DNA from 3 places in the Kocuria sp. ZOR0020 genome. Region 1 is predicted to be linked to each of the others. Evidence: riboswitches for the same ligand, from Rfam matches in the RefSeq annotation. Region 1 holds a riboswitch; each other region holds the start of a gene.
What was found. Region 1 has a riboswitch for S-adenosylmethionine ahead of L979_RS13325 (bifunctional o-acetylhomoserine/o-acetylserine sulfhydrylase). Riboswitches for the same ligand answer to the same signal wherever they lie in the genome.

Region 1 (2,259 bases):
TGCTCGAGCCCCACGGAGAGGCGGACAAAGCCCGGCTGCACCCCGGCATCGGCCTGCTCCTGTGCGCTGAGCTGGGCGTGGGTGGTGGAGGCCGGGTGGATCACCAAGGAGCGGACGTCCCCGATGTTCGCCACGTTGGAGTGCAACACCAACGCATCGGCAAAGGCCTGACCGGCGGCAGCCCCTCCTGTGAGCTCGAATCCCACAATGGACCCGGCCCCCTGGGGCAGGTACTTCTGCGCGGTGGTGAACCACGGGGAGGATTCCAGTCCGGCGTAGGTGACGGACACGACGTCGTCGCGCCCCTGCAGCCACTGTGCCACCGCTGCGGCATTGGAGACGTGGCGGTCCATGCGCAGGGACAGCGTTTCAATGCCCTGTTCGATCAGGAAGGCGTTGAAGGGTGCAATGGAGGCACCTAGGTCACGCAACAGTTGGGTGCGGACCTTGAAGGCGTAGGACACGTTGGCTCCGAATGGGCCATCGGCACCGAAAACCTCTCCGAACACAATGTTGTTGTAGGACGGATCCGGGGTGACGAACTCGGGGAACCGGTCCGGGTACCGGGTGTAGTCGAAGTTCCCGGAGTCCACCACGAACCCGCCGATGGACGTCCCGTGCCCACCCAGGAACTTGGTGGCCGAATGCACCACCACATCCGCACCCCATTCGATGGGGCGCAGCAGGTACGGGGTGGCCACCGTGTTGTCCACGATCAGCGGCACCTCGGCAGCATGAGCGGCCTCCGCCACGGCCTGGATGTCCAGGACATCTCCACGCGGGTTGGGGATGGTTTCTGCAAAGAACGCCTTGGTGTTGGGCTGCACGGCTGCGGCCCACGCTTGCGGGTCCGCCGGTTCGGTCACAAAGGTGACCTCAATGCCCAGTTTGGCCAAGGTGTACTTGAACAGGTTGAAGGTTCCGCCGTAAAGAGAGGCACTGGCCACAACGTGGTCACCGCTACCGGCGATGTTCAAGATCGCATACGAGGTGGCCGCCTGCCCGGAAGCAACCATGACCGCAGCAACACCGCCCTCCAGGGAGGCCACACGGTTCTCCACCACTTCCACGGTGGGGTTGGTCAAGCGCGTGTAAATGGGGCCGAGTTCCTGCAGCGCAAAACGGCCGGCGGCGGTGGCGGAGTCGGGAAACACAAAGGACGTGGTCTGCTGGATGGGCAGCGCCCGCGCGCCGGATCCGGGATCCGGGGCCTGTCCGGCGTGGATCTGACGGGTTTCGAAGTTCCAGCCTGCGGGGTTGGCCGGGGTGGGAGAGTCGCTCATCGGTGGCTCCTGGTCTCAGGGGTCGTGAGCCGGGCCCGGCACGGTCCCAGTGCCACCCCGGGTCCGCGACCCGCGCTTGCCGGAACACGTTTGTATCCGGCCCGGTCCTCACCCAGGGCACCCCACCGCGGTTGGAGGGTTGCCGGCCAGCAAGCTGGGGCTTGACGCTGGCTCTCGTGACCGCCTTCATTCTCCGGTGTGGGCGGAGTGATCTGCAACCCGGATCACGACGACGCCCCCGGTGTGACCCCGGATCTCAGCCGAAGAACCAGGCTCCTGCCAAGAACCCCACGGCATCCAGCAGGAAGTGGGCAATCACCAGCGGCATGATCCGTCCCGTGCGCCGGTAGATCCACAGGAACACCAGCCCCATGACCACGTTGCCCAACGCCGGGCCTAAGCCTTGGTAGAGGTGGTAGCTGCCGCGCAGCAGCGCCGTACCGATCAGCACCATCGGCCAGCTCCAGCCCACCCGCAGCAGACGGTCGGCCAGGAAGGCCACCACAATGACTTCCTCCACCAGGGAGTGCCGCAGAGCCTGGGCCACCAACAGCAGGATGTTCCACCACTCGGTTCCCCCGGCATTGGTGGTCAGTTCCGCCGTGATGCCCAGCGCCCTGCCGGCTTGGTAGAGCCCCAAGGTGCCCAGACCCATCACCAGGAACAGCAGTGCACCCAGTGCCAGGTCAGGCAGTGGTGCTTTGAAGTCCAGGCCTATCCGGCGGACCACGGTCCTGAGCTGACCGGCAGAACCTGCCAGGAAGTACAGCGCCAACACCACCGGAACAAAAGCCAAGACGATGGTGAGCACCTGGCGCAGCACATCAAAAACCGGGGAGGCACTCATGACCCGGTTCATGGTGGCCTGGGAGTCGGCAATCCCAGTGGTGGTGGCAGCTTCCGCCAGGCTGAGCACCGACCACAGGGCACTGGCACCCACGGAAACACCCAGCACCACCAGGATCTGCAACCACAG
Region 2 (7,625 bases), on a different contig from region 1:
GAAGCAATGCCTGCCATACCCTGGGGCGCAGACCCTGCGGCTTGGAACCGAGAGCCAGGGGCAGATCGAACTCCTGCCGGTCACCGGCCAACCATTCCAGGATCTGTTCCTGGGCTTGTTGCAAAAGTGAGTTGGCGCCGTCGTCGTCGTGGCCCAGGGTCTCAGCGTCAGGGAAATGCTTTTGGTCCTTGAACCAGACTCCGGTCAGGGCCGGATGGCCGTCAAAGTCGCCGACTGCCACCACCATCTCCCCCAACACGGTGGTGAACACACGGTGGCATGCGGCCACCGGCGACGACGCAGCCAGGGCCTGCGACTGCGGTTCTGCTGAGTTCTGGGGCACAAAAGAGCCCTGCCCGGCGGTGCTGGTGCTCTCCATGGTTGACATGGTGGCACGAAACAGAGCCGGGCAGGGCCACCTCATGTCACTTCAGGATGCCGACCTCAAAGGGATACTTGTAGGCCTCTCCCTTGTTGGCCGCCATGGCACCCAAGATGCCGAACACCACCTGAACAATGAACACAATGGTGAGCACCAGACCGGTCAACGGCAGCAGCAACCCCAAGGTCACAATGCCCAGGACCCAGGCAGCGATGCTGATGAGCATGAGAGCAAAGTTGAAGTTGAAGGAGCCAGCACCCGCCTGACGAACCAGCGGGTCCTTCTCCTTGAACACCAGCCAGAGGATCAACGGGGCCACGAACCCGGCGAACCCTGCCGAGAGCAGGTAGAGCGCCGGTGCCGCCAGATGGGTCAAGGTGGCCCACAGCCGCGCGTCCTGGGGCTGCATGCCACTGAACTGATACGGGCCGGACTGGTAACCCTGCTGCTGGGTCTGCTGGTACCCCTGCTGCTGGCCCTGTGATCCAGTCTGGTGGCCCTGGCCGTTGCCGGAACCGTAGGCAGGTGCGCCGTACTGGGCTTGACCAGGGGCTCCGTGCTGCGACTGTCCAGGGGCTGCGTACTGGCCTTGGCTTGGAGCCCCGTGCTGCGGCTGCCCCGGGACTCCGTACGTGCCTTGGCCCTGGGCGCCGTGCTGATCCTGGCCCTGGGCCCCGTACGGGTTCTGGTTCTGTGTACCGTACTGCGGCTGACTGGCAGCACCGTACTGCGCTTGGCCCTGTGCACCGCTGTGCGGTTGATCCGGGCCGCCGTACTGAGCCTGATCCGCGCCACCGTACTGGGCCTGGCCCGGGCCACCGTCCTGGGGATGCTGAGCACCTGGGGTCTGGGCGGACTGTGCGGATTGGGCGGACTGTGGGGCCTGCGGGGCCTCCGCCTGATTCGCAGCAGATGTGCTGTGCGAACCGTGGCGCTCCCCGCCGGCGGTCTGCCCCGCCTGGGCGGGATGTGAGTCGGCGGGGTGGGGCGCGGCGTCGTCGTTCGAGTTGAACTGCGGGGCGCTGGGTGTGGTGTCGTCAGTGCTCATGATGAGCAACTCCTGAAACTTGAGAGGGTGCCGGGTGAGGCACCCGGCTCTTTCCCCTCCCAGCCTAGAGCCAAGTACCGCTGAGGTCAGGATGTGAAGGCCAGCTCCAGATCCTCCAGGTGATCTTCCACGTCCTCGATCCCGACGGAAAGCCGCACCAGGTCAGTGGGGACAGCGTTCTCCGTACCTGCCACACACCCGTGGGTCATCTGGGACGGCCAGCAAATCAGGGACTCGACCCCACCGAGGGACACGGAGAGCTTGTACATCTGGGTGGATTCCGCGAACCGCCGGGCCGCAGCCTCCCCCGCGCGCAGTCGGAAGGAGATCATCCCGCCAAAGCCGTCCATCTGCCGGGCGGCCAGCTCATGACCAGGATGATCAGGCAGACCCGGATAGAAGACCTGAGAAACTTCCGGCCGCTGAGTCAACCACTGAGCGATCTGACCGGCATTGTGCTGGTGACGCTCCATGCGCAATGCCAGAGTTTTGAGCCCGCGCGCTGCCAGATACGTGTCCTGCGGTCCGGCAACGGCACCGGCCGCGAACTGTTGAAAGGCCGCCAACTCCGCAAGGGTGGAACCCGGGGAGAAACCGTTGACCGCCTCAACATGCCACTCCCGATCCGCCACCACCACCGCGCCACCCAACACGTCCGAATGGCCGCCCACGTACTTGGTGGTGGAATGCACCGCGGCGTCCGCGCCGAACTCCAGGGGACGCTGCAGGTACGGCGATGCAAAGGTGTTGTCCACCACCAGCAATGCGCCGTATTCGTGGGCCAGTTCAGCCAGGCCCGCCAGATCCGCGATACCGAGCAGCGGATTGGTGGGGGTTTCCACCCACACCAGACGAGTTCGGGCCGTGACGGCACCACGCACGGCATCAAGATCAGTGACGTCAACCGCGGTGTGCTGCACCTGCCACGGCGCCAGGACCCTGCTGACCAGGCGGTTGGTCCCGCCGTAACCATCGGCACCCAGGACCACGTGATCCCCGGGGCGCAACACGGCCCGCAACAAGGCGTCCTCTGCTGCAATCCCGGAGGCGAAGGCAAAACCGCTGGCCCCCTTCTCCAGTGCGCACAACTGCTGTTCGAATCCGTTGCGTGTGGGGTTGGAACCCCGGGAGTACTCATGGCCGTCACGCAGGACGTTGATGCCGTCCTGCACAAAGGTGGAGGTCTGGTAGATCGGAGGGATAACCGCTCCGGTCAGGCGGTCCGGCTCCTGGCCGGCGTGCACGGCCAGTGTGGTGAAGCCACTCATGCGGAGACCTCCTGTGCACCCTGGGCTTGCCGGATCCGGGCGGCATCACCGGTGCGCAACAGTTCATCCAGGGAGGACTGCAGATCCGCAATCAAGTCATGCACGGACTCCAGACCCACGGACAGTCGCAGGGTTTCCCAGGTGATGCCACCGGCCAGGCGCTGTTCCTCGTTCAGCCGGCAGTGGGTCATGGCCGCCGGATGCGCAATCAGCGAGCGCACGTCCCCGATGTTGGCCACCAGTTTGAACAGGCGCAGCGAATCCACGAATGCCGGGACACAGTCCCGGGCGCAGTTCAGTTCAAAGGCGAACACGGAACCGGTGCCCTGCGGGTAGTCCCGCTGAGCGATCTCCTGATTGGCCGAGCCCTCCACGGCAGGGTGGTGAACAGTGCGGACGGCGGGGTGACAGGCCAGGAACCGCGCGATCTGCGTTGCCGAATCCGTGTGCCGACGGACCCTGAGATCCAAGGTTTCCAGGCCCTGAATGATCTGGGAGGCGTTGAACGGAGAGAGTGTGAGCCCCAGGTCATGAACGAACTTGGCGCGGCACAGGTGAAGGAACGGTGATCCGCCGCGGCACTTGTCCACCAGGCTCACATGACCGAAACGTTCACGGGCCTGGGTGAATTGTGGCCACCGCTCGGGTTCCCGCTCCCAGTCGAAGCGTCCCGAGTCCACGATCACTCCAGCCAGTGCTGTTCCGTGGCCACCCAGGAACTTGGTGGCCGAGTGCACCACAATGTCTGCGCCGTGCTCGAACGGGCGGTAGAGCACCGGCGTGGCCAGGGTGTTGTCCACCACCACCGGGATGCCGTTGTCATGGGCGATCTGGGCAATCGCATCCAGGTCCGCCAGTGTGGACAGCGGGTTGCCAATGGACTCCAGGAAGAACCCACGGGTCTGCGGTGTGAGGGCCTGGGCCCACTGCGCTGAGTCCGCGGGATCCACGTAGGTGACGGTGACTCCCAGATCAGCCAAGGTGTCCCCCAGCAGATCAACGGTACCACCGTAGATTTTTTCCGAAACCACCAGGTGTTTGCCCGGGCCGGTGCTGACCAGGGCCAGAAGTGCTGCGGCCACGGCGGACTGCCCGGAGCCCAACGCCAAACCAGCCAGACCGCCCTCCAGATCGGCCACCCGAGTTTCCAGCACCGCCACCGTGGGGTTACCAGTCCTGGAATAGGTGAAGCCCGGTTGGGTCTGGGCAAACATTGCCGCCGCAGATGCGTGGTCGGGGAACTCGAAGGCCGATGACTGATAGATCGGGACGGGCAGAGTGGCCTGGGTGGGGGCATCAGCCGCCCCTGCACGGCCAGCGTGAATCTGGCGGGTGGCCAAGGACGACGAACCGTTGATGTCAGCCGATGGGGAGAGAGTCATGCGTAGGAACTCCGTGGTGCAGTGTTCTTGACCTGCACAGTTACCCACGGGAATGTTCGTGCGCTGCGGGCGTAGCAGGCCACTTCGTCATCCGAACCACCCGTGAACATGGGGTTGGTGTGCGCTCAAGTCGGAGCTTGGCGAACGCATCTCGTGAAGCTCGATCAGTTTAACCCACCACAAGGTCCCCTGGTCAACACGGAGAACCATGACGGCGGGCAGGCGGGCGAACACGACGTAACAGTCCCACTGCCACCACATGAGCCACGGCACCACCCAGAACCAACCACGGTGTGAACAGGAAACGAATTTCCAGAACGGCGGGCACCACCACCAGCACCAGCGCGATCAGAACTGGCAGCCAAGTCACCGGAGAACGGGAGTCAACCGAGGATCTGGCCTCCACCGAACCCGCCAGAGGCACCACCGCCAGAACGGCCACCCAACAGATCGCGGCCAACGGCACACGCCACAACCACCACGCAGCGCTGTCCACGGCAGGTTCCGGCCCACCCACAAGCCACCACACGGCCATGACACACACGATCACCGGCAGGTGCCACAGGTAGAGGGTGACCGGCCGGGACCCGATCACCCACGCCACGGTCTGAATGGGCTTGTGACGCATCAGCCGATCCAAGAGCGGGGTGAGCAACTGCAGCAGGCACGCTTGGCTGAGCCCCAGCAGGAACAGGGCCATGGTGGGTGGGTTGAGATTGGTCAGCATGTCCCGGGACCACGCAGGCATGGACGTCAACACCGCAAGTCCCAGGTATCCGGCCGCAGCCATGACCACCAGGAGCCAGGGTGGACACCGCCCAAAAGTTCCGTCAGCACGCAAATACCCCAGTTGGTGAATGGCCACCCAGACAGGGCCCAGCCCCAACAGACCCCACCAGGGCTGACCGGTACCGACCCGAATCAGTTCCACCATGACCACCGCCGCCAACAACACCCCCAGGCTCAGGTACGGACGACGCCGGTGGGCCGCCGTCGTCAGAGGAACTGCAGCCATGCACAGCCCATAGGCACCCAGGAACCACAGGTGCATGCCGATGCCGGGAAGTGCTGCGTTGACGTAGTCCGACGGCGCGCCCACAACGCGCGCCGCACCGTAGGCAAGGGCCAGAAACACCCACAGGGCGGCCGCCGGTTGGGCAAGCTTCAGCAATCGGGCTCGGACCCAGCCTGCAGGTGACGTGGAATCGCGTCCGTGGTGGGTGCTGCGGGCCCGATTCCAGGACACCGCGGATGCATAACCTCCCACCACAAAAAACAGCGGCATGATCTGCACCAAACACGTCACCCACCAGAACCAGGGGTAGAGCGTAGGCACCATGACGTTGGAGACCCCACCCGTTGCGGGATCAGTCACCAAGGTGACCAGCAAAATGTGGGCACACACCACAAAGGCCAGAGCCGCCACACGGGCGGCATCCACCGCCAGGTCTCGGCCGGCAAGCCGTGGATCCACGGATCCGGCCATGTCCTGTTCCCCTCTGATCGGATGCACTCCGGGCGGTGACCTGAGAAGTCTGTCAAACACGGTCACCCGAGACCCCACGCAACCCCCATGTGACGTGCTGGAAATAGCCCGGACGCCAACCCGCACCAGGGGTGCCATTCCGTCAGACCGCCAGACACAACCAACGGCATATGAGCTTGTCACCGTCTCGTTACTCAAAAGTAGTTGTCATGTCCACATGTGGGGTAATTCACCTTGCAACAGCCCTGTACGGAGGCCATTGCGGTGGCCTAGTCTTGAGGTGGGTTGCGTTCCACAACGGCGTCGACACACCCCTGTGCCCGGCACCTGAATGGGTGCCTTCACCACCGCCCATCCGGACCGGTCACCCACGAACGCCCACACGCAACACCCACCCCCATGGAGTTGAGAAGATGCCAACCTCCTCACAGCGCACGGCTCGGCTTGGCTCGCCGAACTCGAGCAGCAGTGACCTGCGGGCACCTGAGTGCCAACAGTGCACCACGGACTATTACCTCAAGTTCATGGCGATCGTGCCCACGGCAACCGCCACCTCCGCCCCTGCACGCAGCACCGGTATCAAGAAATTCCGGGACATGATCAGCGCATTGCGCTCCAGCGCCGCTGAATCCGTGCCCGGCGGGACCGTGAAGTACTTCTGCCAAAAATGTGGTGCCTTCAACCACCATGAGTTCCCGCGCGGTTGGGAACCGGCAACCCACGAGCTGAGCCCCACGGAAGTTGAGCAACTGCCCACCGTCTACGTGGGTCCTGGGGAATCACGGCAAGTTCGTGAGATCCCCGAGCTGCTGCGGCGCGCCCGCCACCGCGTGGCCGCCTCCGCCTGAAACCGCCGCCAACAGTCAGCTGTCTGCCAGAATTGGCACAGCAGAAGCCTGGCACCACCTGCCTACGCTGCTGCGTGACCTCCACTCGCACCTGCGGGTGACCGGCCGGCTGAAACGGAGACCAAGTGAAGATCGCAATCCTGGGTGGCGACGGATTCTGCGGCTGGCCTGCGGCCCTGCACCTGTCCAACCAGGGCCACGAAATCACGATCGTGGACAACCTGTCCCGCCGCCGGATCGACGACGAACTCGGTGCGCAGTCCCTGACTCCGATCCGCCCGCTGGATGAACGACTCAACGCGTGGCAGGAACTGTCCGGACGCACCATCACCCACGTAGATCTGGATGTGGCCCAGGACTGCGACGACCTGTTGGCATTTCTCCAAGACCAAGGCCCCGACGCCGTGGTCCACTTTGCCGAACAGCGCGCGGCACCGTATTCCATGAAGAACGCGCGGACCAAGCGCTACACGGTGGACAACAACGTCAACGCCACACACAACCTGCTGGCAGCGATCGTGGAAGCAGACCGGGACGTCCACGTGGTCCACCTGGGCACCATGGGCGTCTACGGATACGGCACGGCCGGGATGAAGATCCCGGAGGGCTACCTGGATGTGGAGATCCCCCACGAGGGTCAGCAGAACATTGAGACCCAGATTCTGTACCCCACCAACCCGGGGTCGATCTACCACATGACAAAGTCCTTGGATCAGCTGCTGTTCGCCTTCTACGCCAAGAACGACCGCGTGCGGATCACGGACCTCCACCAGGGCATCATTTGGGGCACCAACACCGCAGAGACCCTCAGGGACGAGCGACTGATCAACCGCTTCGACTACGACGGCGACTACGGCACCGTGCTCAACCGGTTCCTCATGCAAGCTGCCGTGGGGTACCCCCTGACCGTGCACGGAACCGGCGGCCAGACCCGTGCTTTCATCCACGTGCAGGACATGGTCCGCTGCGTGGAGATCGCGTTGAACAACCCGCCTGCCGTGGGTGATCGTGTGATGATCTTGAACCAGATGACGGAAACGCACCGGGTCCGCGACCTTGCCGAACTCGTGGGCCGTATCTCCGGGGCCACTGTGGAGATGGTGCCCAACCCACGTCAGGAATCCGCGGAGAACGATCTCCACGTCACCAATGACACCTTCCTGGACCTGGGCCTGGAGCCCACCACCCTGTCCGAGGGCCTGTTGTTGGAA
Region 3 (7,625 bases), on a different contig from region 1:
GCGTAGACCTCTCGGTAGGACCGGGCCCACAGCGTGAGCGCCTGATCCCAAGGCAGCGTGCCAAAGCCGCTGCAATCAATCTCCGCATTCAACGCATCCTGGACGCCCAGCAGCACGTGGTGTTTGGACGGGGTGTGGTTGTAGAGCGCGGAGACGGAGACCCCCAGGTCAGAGGCCAACGCGGACATGGTCAGTGCCTTGACCCCGCGGGTGTGGATGATCTTGGTGGCGGCCGAGGTGATGCGCTTGGGGCTCAGAACAGCGGAGGTGGGGCGGCCGCGTCGTCGTGCTGTTGCTGCCGGTTCCTGCTTCACGCGGTTGCTCCAGGTGGCTGTGGTGGTGGGTTGCTTGTGGGTAAAAAGTACCCGGCCGGGGGTTGACGCAATTGTCCTCCTACGCCTTAATGAATCACATTCATTTTAAGTGAAGGAGGCCACATGTCAGATCAGAGGACCCTGGGCAGCGTTGAGGCGATCGAGCGTGACGTGGTGGTGGTGGGTGCGGGACCGGCAGGGCTCATGGCCGCTCGCACCCTCCAGGCTGCAGGCAAGTCCGTGGCCGTTCTGGAGGCTCGTGACCGTGTGGGCGGCCGAACCTGGTCCCGGGTGATTGACGGCGCCTTCCTGGAAATCGGAGGCCAGTGGGTCTCTCCGGATCAGACCGAACTATTGGGGTTGATCCATGACCTGGGGCTGGAAACATTTGCCCGGCACCGTGACGGGGATTCGGTCTACATTGCCCCGGACGGCTCCAAACACACCTACACCGGGCCCACCTTCCCCGCCGGTGAACAGACCATTGCGGAGATGGAACGGCTGATCGGGATCCTGGATGACCTGGCCGCGGAACTGGGAGCCACTGAGCCCTGGGCACATCCCAAAGCCCGCGAGCTGGACACCGTTTCTTTCCACCACTGGCTGCGTGAGCTCTCCGAGGACGAGGCGGCGTGCAACAACATCGGCATCTATGTGGCCGGGGGCATGCTGACCAAGCCCTCCCATTCCTTCTCCACCCTGCAGGCCGTGCTTATGGCAGCCTCCGCAGGGTCCTTCTCCAACCTGGTGGACGAGGACTTCATCCTGGACCGCCGTGTGGTGGGTGGCATGCAGTCCGTCTCGGAAAAGATGGCCGAGCAGCTGGGGGAGGACGCCGTCTTCCTGGACACTCCCGTGCGCACCATCCAGTGGGGTGGTCCTGAGGACACGTACGCCGAGTACGTTCCCGGCGCGGGGGTCACCGTGTGGTCGGAGACGGTCACCGTGAAGGCCCAGCAGGTGATTGTGGCGGTTCCGCCGAACCTGTACTCCCGCATCTCCTTTGAACCCCCGCTGCCGCGCCTGCAGCACCAGATGCACCAGCACCAATCGCTGGGCATCGTGATCAAGGTCCATGCGGTTTACCCAACCCCGTTCTGGCGTGACAAGGGTCTGTGCGGAACTGGATTCGGAGCCGCCGAGGTGTCCCAGGAGGTGTATGACAACACCAACCACGGGGACACCCGCGGCACACTGGTGGGCTTTGTCTCTGATGAGAAGGCAGATGAGGTCTTCAAACTGCCTGCCGAGCAGCGCAAGCAGCGCATCCTGGAAAGCCTCTCCCACTATTTGGGGGAGGAGGCACTGACCCCGGAGGTCTACTACGAATCCGACTTCGGCTCGGAGGACCTCTTCCACGTGGAGGTCACGGCCCTGGTCCGACTTGCGCACCATGGAAACGGCGATCAGGGAGACCAAGCTGATGGCGGCCATGTAGATGCCGATCATCCACCCCTGGCCCGTCTGGTTCAGGATCAGCTGCGCAATCATGGGGGCAAAGGCGCCACCGATGATCGCCCCGAACGCGTAGCCGATGGACACTCCGGAGTAACGCACGCGGGCCGGGAACATCTCCGCGTACATGGCCGACTACGGTCCGTAGGAGGGGCCCAGGCCGATGGTCAGCAGGAAGATCGCGGCGGCGAACAGCGGCAGGGAGGCCGTGTCCAGCAGGAACCACATGGGGATGGACCACAGGATCAGGATGACGTAGCCGATCTGGAAGGTCAGGCGGCGTCCGATGCGGTCGGAGATGTAACCACCGAACATGGTGAAGATCAGCCAGCCCACACCGCCCACCAGGGAGGCGATCAAGGTGTCCGTGCGTTCCATGCCCAATGTCCTGGTGCCGTAGGAGGCGAAGAAGGCGATCACCATGTAGCCCAGGGCGTTGTTGCCGGCAAAGATGAATGCGGCCAGGCTGACCTCGCGCTTGTGGTTCTTCACAAGCTGCCCCAGGGGAGCGGAGGATTCGGCCTTGCGCAGCTGCATCTCCTTGACACGGGGGATTCATCCACGGTCATACGGATCAGATAGCCCACCACAATCAGCACCACGGAGGACAGGAACGGAACGCGCCAACCCCAGGCCTCAAACTGTTCGGGGGTGAGCATGGAGGTCATCAGGAACATGAAACCGGTGGCCAGCAGCATGCCCAGGGGCACGCCCACCTGGGGGTAGGCGCCGAACGAGCCGCGCTTGTGCCGCGGTGCGTGTTCCACGGCCATCAGCGCGGCACCGCCCCATTCGCCACCCGCGGAGAAGCCCCGCAGGATGCGCAGAAACATCAAAAGGATGGGCGCCCACAAGCCGATGGTGGCGTAGGTGGGCAGCAGGCTGATCAATGTGGTGGCGCCACCCATGCCCACCAGGGTGATCACCAGAACCACCTTGCGTCCGAACTTGTCACCCACGTGCCCAGCCACAATGGCGCCCAGCGGGCGGAACAGGAAGCTGATGCCCAGAGATGCCCAGAGATGCCCATGAGGCCACCTGGGCCATGGCTGCGTTTTCCTCGCCCAGCGGGTTGAAGAAGTGGGTGGCCAGGATGAAACCTGCAGCCTGCGCGTAAATGTAGAAGTCGTACCACTCGATGGTGGTACCCACCAGTGTGCCCGCAAGGACCCTCTTCTCCTCGCGAGTCATCTCATGGCCGTGTGTGGAGCCAGAGCTCGCCGTAGTGCTCATGGATCTCTTCCGTGAGGTGGGGGCGAGGCCGCCCCGATTTACTTACCGATTGATCGGTAATTAACGGCATACTAAGCGGCGCTGTGATGGCTGTACCAGTATTCGGCACATCAGATACGATTTTCTTTGGTGGACGCGGAGGGGCGCTCCACGCCGTCGTCGTGACCTCACTAAAGCGCCGAGTAGGCCTTTTGATCGCTCCTCAGCGCTCAGGGGCGATCAAAAGGCCTACTCGGCGGGTGTGGCGGGTGTGGCGGGTGTGGCCCGGTCGGCTGGGGCCCGAGTGGTGGGGAGGGGACCGGGGGATCAGAACAACCGCCAGGTTGCGATCCGCGCCCCCTCCACCAAGGTTTCCAACTTGGCGGCAGCAATCTGCGGGTGAACCCGGCCGCCCAGCCCGCAGTCGGTGGAGGCGATCACGCGCTCCGGGCCCACAGCAGAAGCAAAGCGCTCGATCCGGTCGGCCACGAGCTCCGGGTGCTCTACCACGTTGGTGGCGTGGGAGACCACACCGGGGATGATGACCTTGTCAGCGGGCAGTTCCAGGTCCTTCCAGATTTTCCACTCGTGTTCGTGGCGCACGTTGGCGGCTTCGAACGAGTAGGCCCCGGCGTTGATCTCCAGCATGAGTTCGGCGATGTGACGGAACTCGATGTCCGTGGTGTGCGGACCGTGCCAGGAGCCCCAGCACAGGTGGAACCGCACCTGCTCGGCAGGGATCCCTTCCAGGGCGGTGTTGATGGCATCCACTCGCTTCCGGGTGAAGGCAAGGTAGTCCTCCACGGTGGGTTCGGGGTTGATCTGGTCCCAGTTCTCCGCAATGGAGGGGTCATCGATCTGCACGATCAGCCCCGCGTCCGTGATGGCCCTGTACTCCTCACGCATGGCTTGGGTGCAGGCGGCCAGGACGTCGTCCTCGTTGCCGTAGTGGTTGTCCTCAAGGCGCGCGCAGGATCCGGGGGAGAGCGCAGCCAGGTAGCCCTGCGTGGCCCCGGACTTGTCCATGGCGGCCTTCAGATTGGCGATGTCGCGCTGCACAGCCTCCTGGCCGACGTAGCGGATGGGCCCGTTGAACACCGGGAACGGTGCCGGTTTGCCGGTGAAGATTCCCGACGACGGGTCCTGGTACGCCTGCGCAAACTTCCCCCAGTCGCGGCGATCCCCAAAGCTGGTGAGTTTCACGTTTCCGGGTTCGGAACGGTGGACGGGCTGGTCGGCCAAGGTGCGGGTACCGGGGGCCAGCCCGTCCAGGCGGGCAAAGATGTAGTGCCACCAGGCGCCGTAGTCCACGTCTTCAGCCATGGCGTGGCCGTATTCGCCGTCGTTGACGACGTCGATCCCCACCTCCGTCTGGCGGGCCACCACCTGGTCCACTGCGGTGGCCAACAGGCGGTCGTAGTCCTGCCCGGCAACGCGGGCTTTTGCGGCGTCGATCAGGTCCCGGGTGCGGGGAAGGGAACCGGCGTGGGTGGTCAGGATGCGGTTTGTTGAGTGCTGCATGAAAGTCTCCAGGTGTGTGTCAATGCTGCCGAGTAGGCCGTTCGATCGCCGCTCAGCGCTCAGGGGCGATCAAACGGCCCACTCGGCGAAGAAGAAAGGGAGGGGGGTGGATCAGAAGAGGCGCTCGGTGGCCAGGCGGGCGCCTGCCGTGAGGGACTCCAGCTTGGCGAATGCGATCTGCGGGTGCAGGCGTCCGCCCAGACCACAGTCGGTGGAGGCCACCACGCGCTCGCGGCCCACAGCGGAGGCGAAGTTCTCAATCCGGTCCGCCACCAGCTCCGGGTGTTCCACCACGTTGGTGGAGTGGGAGACCACACCGGGGATGATCACCTTGTCATCGGGCAGATCGGCCTCAGCCCACAGCTTCCACTCGTGGGCGTGACGCACGTTGGCAGCCTCGAAGGAGTAGCCACCGGCGTTGATGGACAACAGCGGTTTGAGCAGGTGCTTGAGTTCCAGGTCCGTGGTGTGCGGGCCGTGCCAGGATCCCCAGCACAGGTGGAAGCGGATCTGGTCCTGGGGCAGCCCGCGCAGTGCGTGATTCAGGGCCTCGATCCGCAACTGGATGAACCCCAGGTAGTCCTCCACGGAGGGTTCGGGGTTGATTTGGTCCCAGGATTCGGCGATCGACGGGTCATCGATCTGCACGATCAGTCCCGCGTCCGTGATGGCCTTGTACTCCTCACGCATGGCATCGGCGCACGCGTAGACCAACTCCTCATCGGTCTTGTAGTACTCGTTGGTCACCCGCGCACAGGAGCCCGGGGACAGTGCCGCCACAAAACCCTGGGTGGCGCCGGTGTGCTCCAATGCGGACTTCAGATTGCGAATGTCCGCGGCCACCGCCTCCTGACCCGTGTAGGTCAGCGGACCGGTGATCTTGGGTTGCGTGACGGCCTTGCGCGCGGTCAGGATTCCCGACGACGGATCCTCGTATGCCTCCCTGAACCTCTCCCGGTCACGGCGGTCCGTGAAGGTGGTCAGCACAATGTTGCCCGGGGAGGAACGGTGTTTTTCCGTGGTGGCCCAGCGGTCCTCGTCGGAAGGGCTCAATCCGCCCAGACGGGAGAACGAGTAGTTCCACCACGCCCCGTAGTCCACGGAGGAGGACATGGTGTGCCCGTATTCGCCGTCGTTGACGACGTCGATCCCCAGCTGGCGCTGCTTGGCCACGATGTCCACAACACCCTGCTGCATGGTGCTCACCAACTGGTCCCAGGTGATGGACCCGTCCTGGTAGGCCTGATTGGCTTCCAACAGCTCCGGAGTACGGGGCAGGGAGCCCACGTGTGTGGTTTGGATGTGGTCAGAATTCAGCATGCGTGATTGCACGTCCTTTCCATCGGCCCTGGCGGGAGCACCTTGACTGACCAGCGGGTCACATCATGGTTGCTGCGACGTCAACGAGCCAGGTCTCTAAGTCGCTCTTGATGGGTAACGGGCTCATCCTGTCACGCAGAACACATCAGATGCCAAACTGGACGTCACATGACTGTTGGTGAGTCTCAGGCACAGCACGGGTGAGGCCACCAGCCCTGTACAGCACACCAGCCTTGTACGGCACACCAAGCACGATGACGTGCAGGAGGAGACCCATGACCCACCACCTGAACCACGGATCTGCCGCCGCCGGGGAGACCGACGGCACGGACGTTGTGATCCTGGGCGGAGCACGTACACCGCAAGGGAAGCTTTTGGGGCAGTTGGCCTCCCTGCAGGCCACTGACCTGGGGGCTCACGCCATCCAGCACGCCTTGGAGCGTTCAGGAGTGTCAGGGGCGCAGGTTGAGCACTTGATCATGGGGCACGTGGTGCAGGCCGGGTGCGGGCAGAACCCCGCCAAGCAGTCAGCGGTCAAGGCAGGTTTTCCCATGACAGTGCCGGCAGTGACCGTCAACAAGGTGTGCCTCTCCGGCTTGGTTGCGGTCACGGATGCCGCCCGCATGATCCGGGCGGGGGAGGCGCATGTGGTGGTGGCCGGCGGCCAGGAGTCCATGACCAACGCACCCCACCTTCTACCGGGGTCCCGCCAAGGAACCGCCTATGGCAACGTGACCATGATCGACGCCGTGGCCCACGACGGCCTAGTGGATGCAGCGGAGAACATTGCCATGGGTACCCTGACGGAGCGCGGCAACTCGCAACGCGGCCTGACCCGCCAGTCCCAGGACCAGGTTGCCGCTCGCTCCCACCAGCTGGCCGGGACGGCGGCGGCGGCCGGGGTGTTCGCCCAGGAGATCGCTGCCCTGCAGATTCCCCAGCGCAAGGGAGAGCCCGTGACCGTGGATGCGGACCAGGGGATCCGCCCGGATGCCACGGCAGAGTCTCTTGCCGGACTACGTCCGGCTTTTGGTGCTGATGGCACCATCACGGCCGGCAATTCTTCCCCACTGTCCGACGGCGCCTGCGCCCTGGTGCTGGCCTCCCGCAGCTGGGCGGAGGAAAAGGGTTTGTCCTGGTTGGCCGCGGTGGGTGCCTCCGGACAGGTGGCCGGCCCGGACAACTCCCTGCACTCCCAGCCGTCACAGGCCATCAAGAGCGCTGTGGACAAGGCCGGATGGGGCGTGGCCGACCTGGACTTCGTGGAGATCAACGAGGCCTTTGCCGCCGTGAGCCTGCAGTCTTTGGCTGACCTGGGTTACCCGCTGAAGCAGACCAACATTCACGGTGGCGCCATTGCACTGGGCCATCCCATTGGTGCCTCCGGGGCACGGTTGGCTCTCACTGCGGCCTTGGAACTGTCACGTCGTGGCCACGGAAAAGCAGCTGTGAGCTTGTGCGGCGGGGGTGGACAGGGCGAGGCCCTGCTGTTGTACCGCTGAGTAAACGGAATGCCGCGAATCGGGGCAGTTCCAGCGGATCGGGGAAGTGTCCAGCGGGTCCGGGCATTGAAGCGGTGCCGGTGAACAAGCCGTCAAACAAGCCAGGCCGTCCGAAAGCCTGGCTCAGGCCTTGGCCGCAGCCGCCCTCACAAGATGCTCCAGACCCCAGGTGAACTCGCGTTCAAATCGGTCAGCCACAGCGGTGGCGGAGGGCTGATTCCGGGTGTCCGCTGCCGCAAGGGCCTGGGCGGTCTGCTGCGTCAGGACCGAGCCCAGGACCCACCGCACCAAGTTCTGGGCC

Region 2: it holds a riboswitch for S-adenosylmethionine, as region 1 does, so the genes downstream of both, L979_RS02810 (O-acetylhomoserine aminocarboxypropyltransferase/cysteine synthase family protein) here and L979_RS13325 (bifunctional o-acetylhomoserine/o-acetylserine sulfhydrylase) in region 1, are expected to answer to the same signal.
Region 3: it holds a riboswitch for S-adenosylmethionine, as region 1 does, so the genes downstream of both, L979_RS08120 (cobalamin-independent methionine synthase II family protein) here and L979_RS13325 (bifunctional o-acetylhomoserine/o-acetylserine sulfhydrylase) in region 1, are expected to answer to the same signal.

Annotation. Positions count from the first base shown of each region.
Region 1 is NZ_JROX01000306.1:4-2,262, reverse strand. It holds partial or broken gene L979_RS13325 (bifunctional o-acetylhomoserine/o-acetylserine sulfhydrylase) at 1-1,283, opposite strand, end outside; SAM riboswitch class IV at 1,351-1,465, opposite strand; partial or broken gene L979_RS13320 (CPBP family intramembrane glutamic endopeptidase) at 1,540-2,259, opposite strand, start outside.
Region 2 is NZ_JROX01000043.1:3,502-11,126, forward strand. It holds gene L979_RS02795 (methylated-DNA--[protein]-cysteine S-methyltransferase) at 1-379, opposite strand, end outside; gene L979_RS14295 (DUF4870 domain-containing protein) at 426-1,430, opposite strand; gene L979_RS02805 (cystathionine gamma-synthase) at 1,517-2,698, opposite strand; gene L979_RS02810 (O-acetylhomoserine aminocarboxypropyltransferase/cysteine synthase family protein) at 2,695-4,080, opposite strand; SAM riboswitch class IV at 4,130-4,239, opposite strand; gene L979_RS02815 (acyltransferase) at 4,274-5,566, opposite strand; gene L979_RS02820 (hypothetical protein) at 5,980-6,414, shown strand; gene L979_RS02825 (NAD-dependent epimerase/dehydratase family protein) at 6,540-7,625, shown strand, end outside.
Region 3 is NZ_JROX01000128.1:4,903-12,527, forward strand. It holds gene L979_RS08105 (TetR/AcrR family transcriptional regulator) at 1-314, opposite strand, end outside; partial or broken gene L979_RS15070 (flavin monoamine oxidase family protein) at 438-1,664, shown strand; partial or broken gene L979_RS08110 (MFS transporter) at 1,665-3,002, opposite strand; gene L979_RS08115 (cobalamin-independent methionine synthase II family protein) at 3,309-4,502, opposite strand; gene L979_RS08120 (cobalamin-independent methionine synthase II family protein) at 4,614-5,822, opposite strand; SAM riboswitch class I at 5,839-5,939, opposite strand; gene L979_RS08125 (acetyl-CoA C-acetyltransferase) at 6,098-7,324, shown strand; gene L979_RS08130 (TetR family transcriptional regulator) at 7,448-7,625, opposite strand, start outside.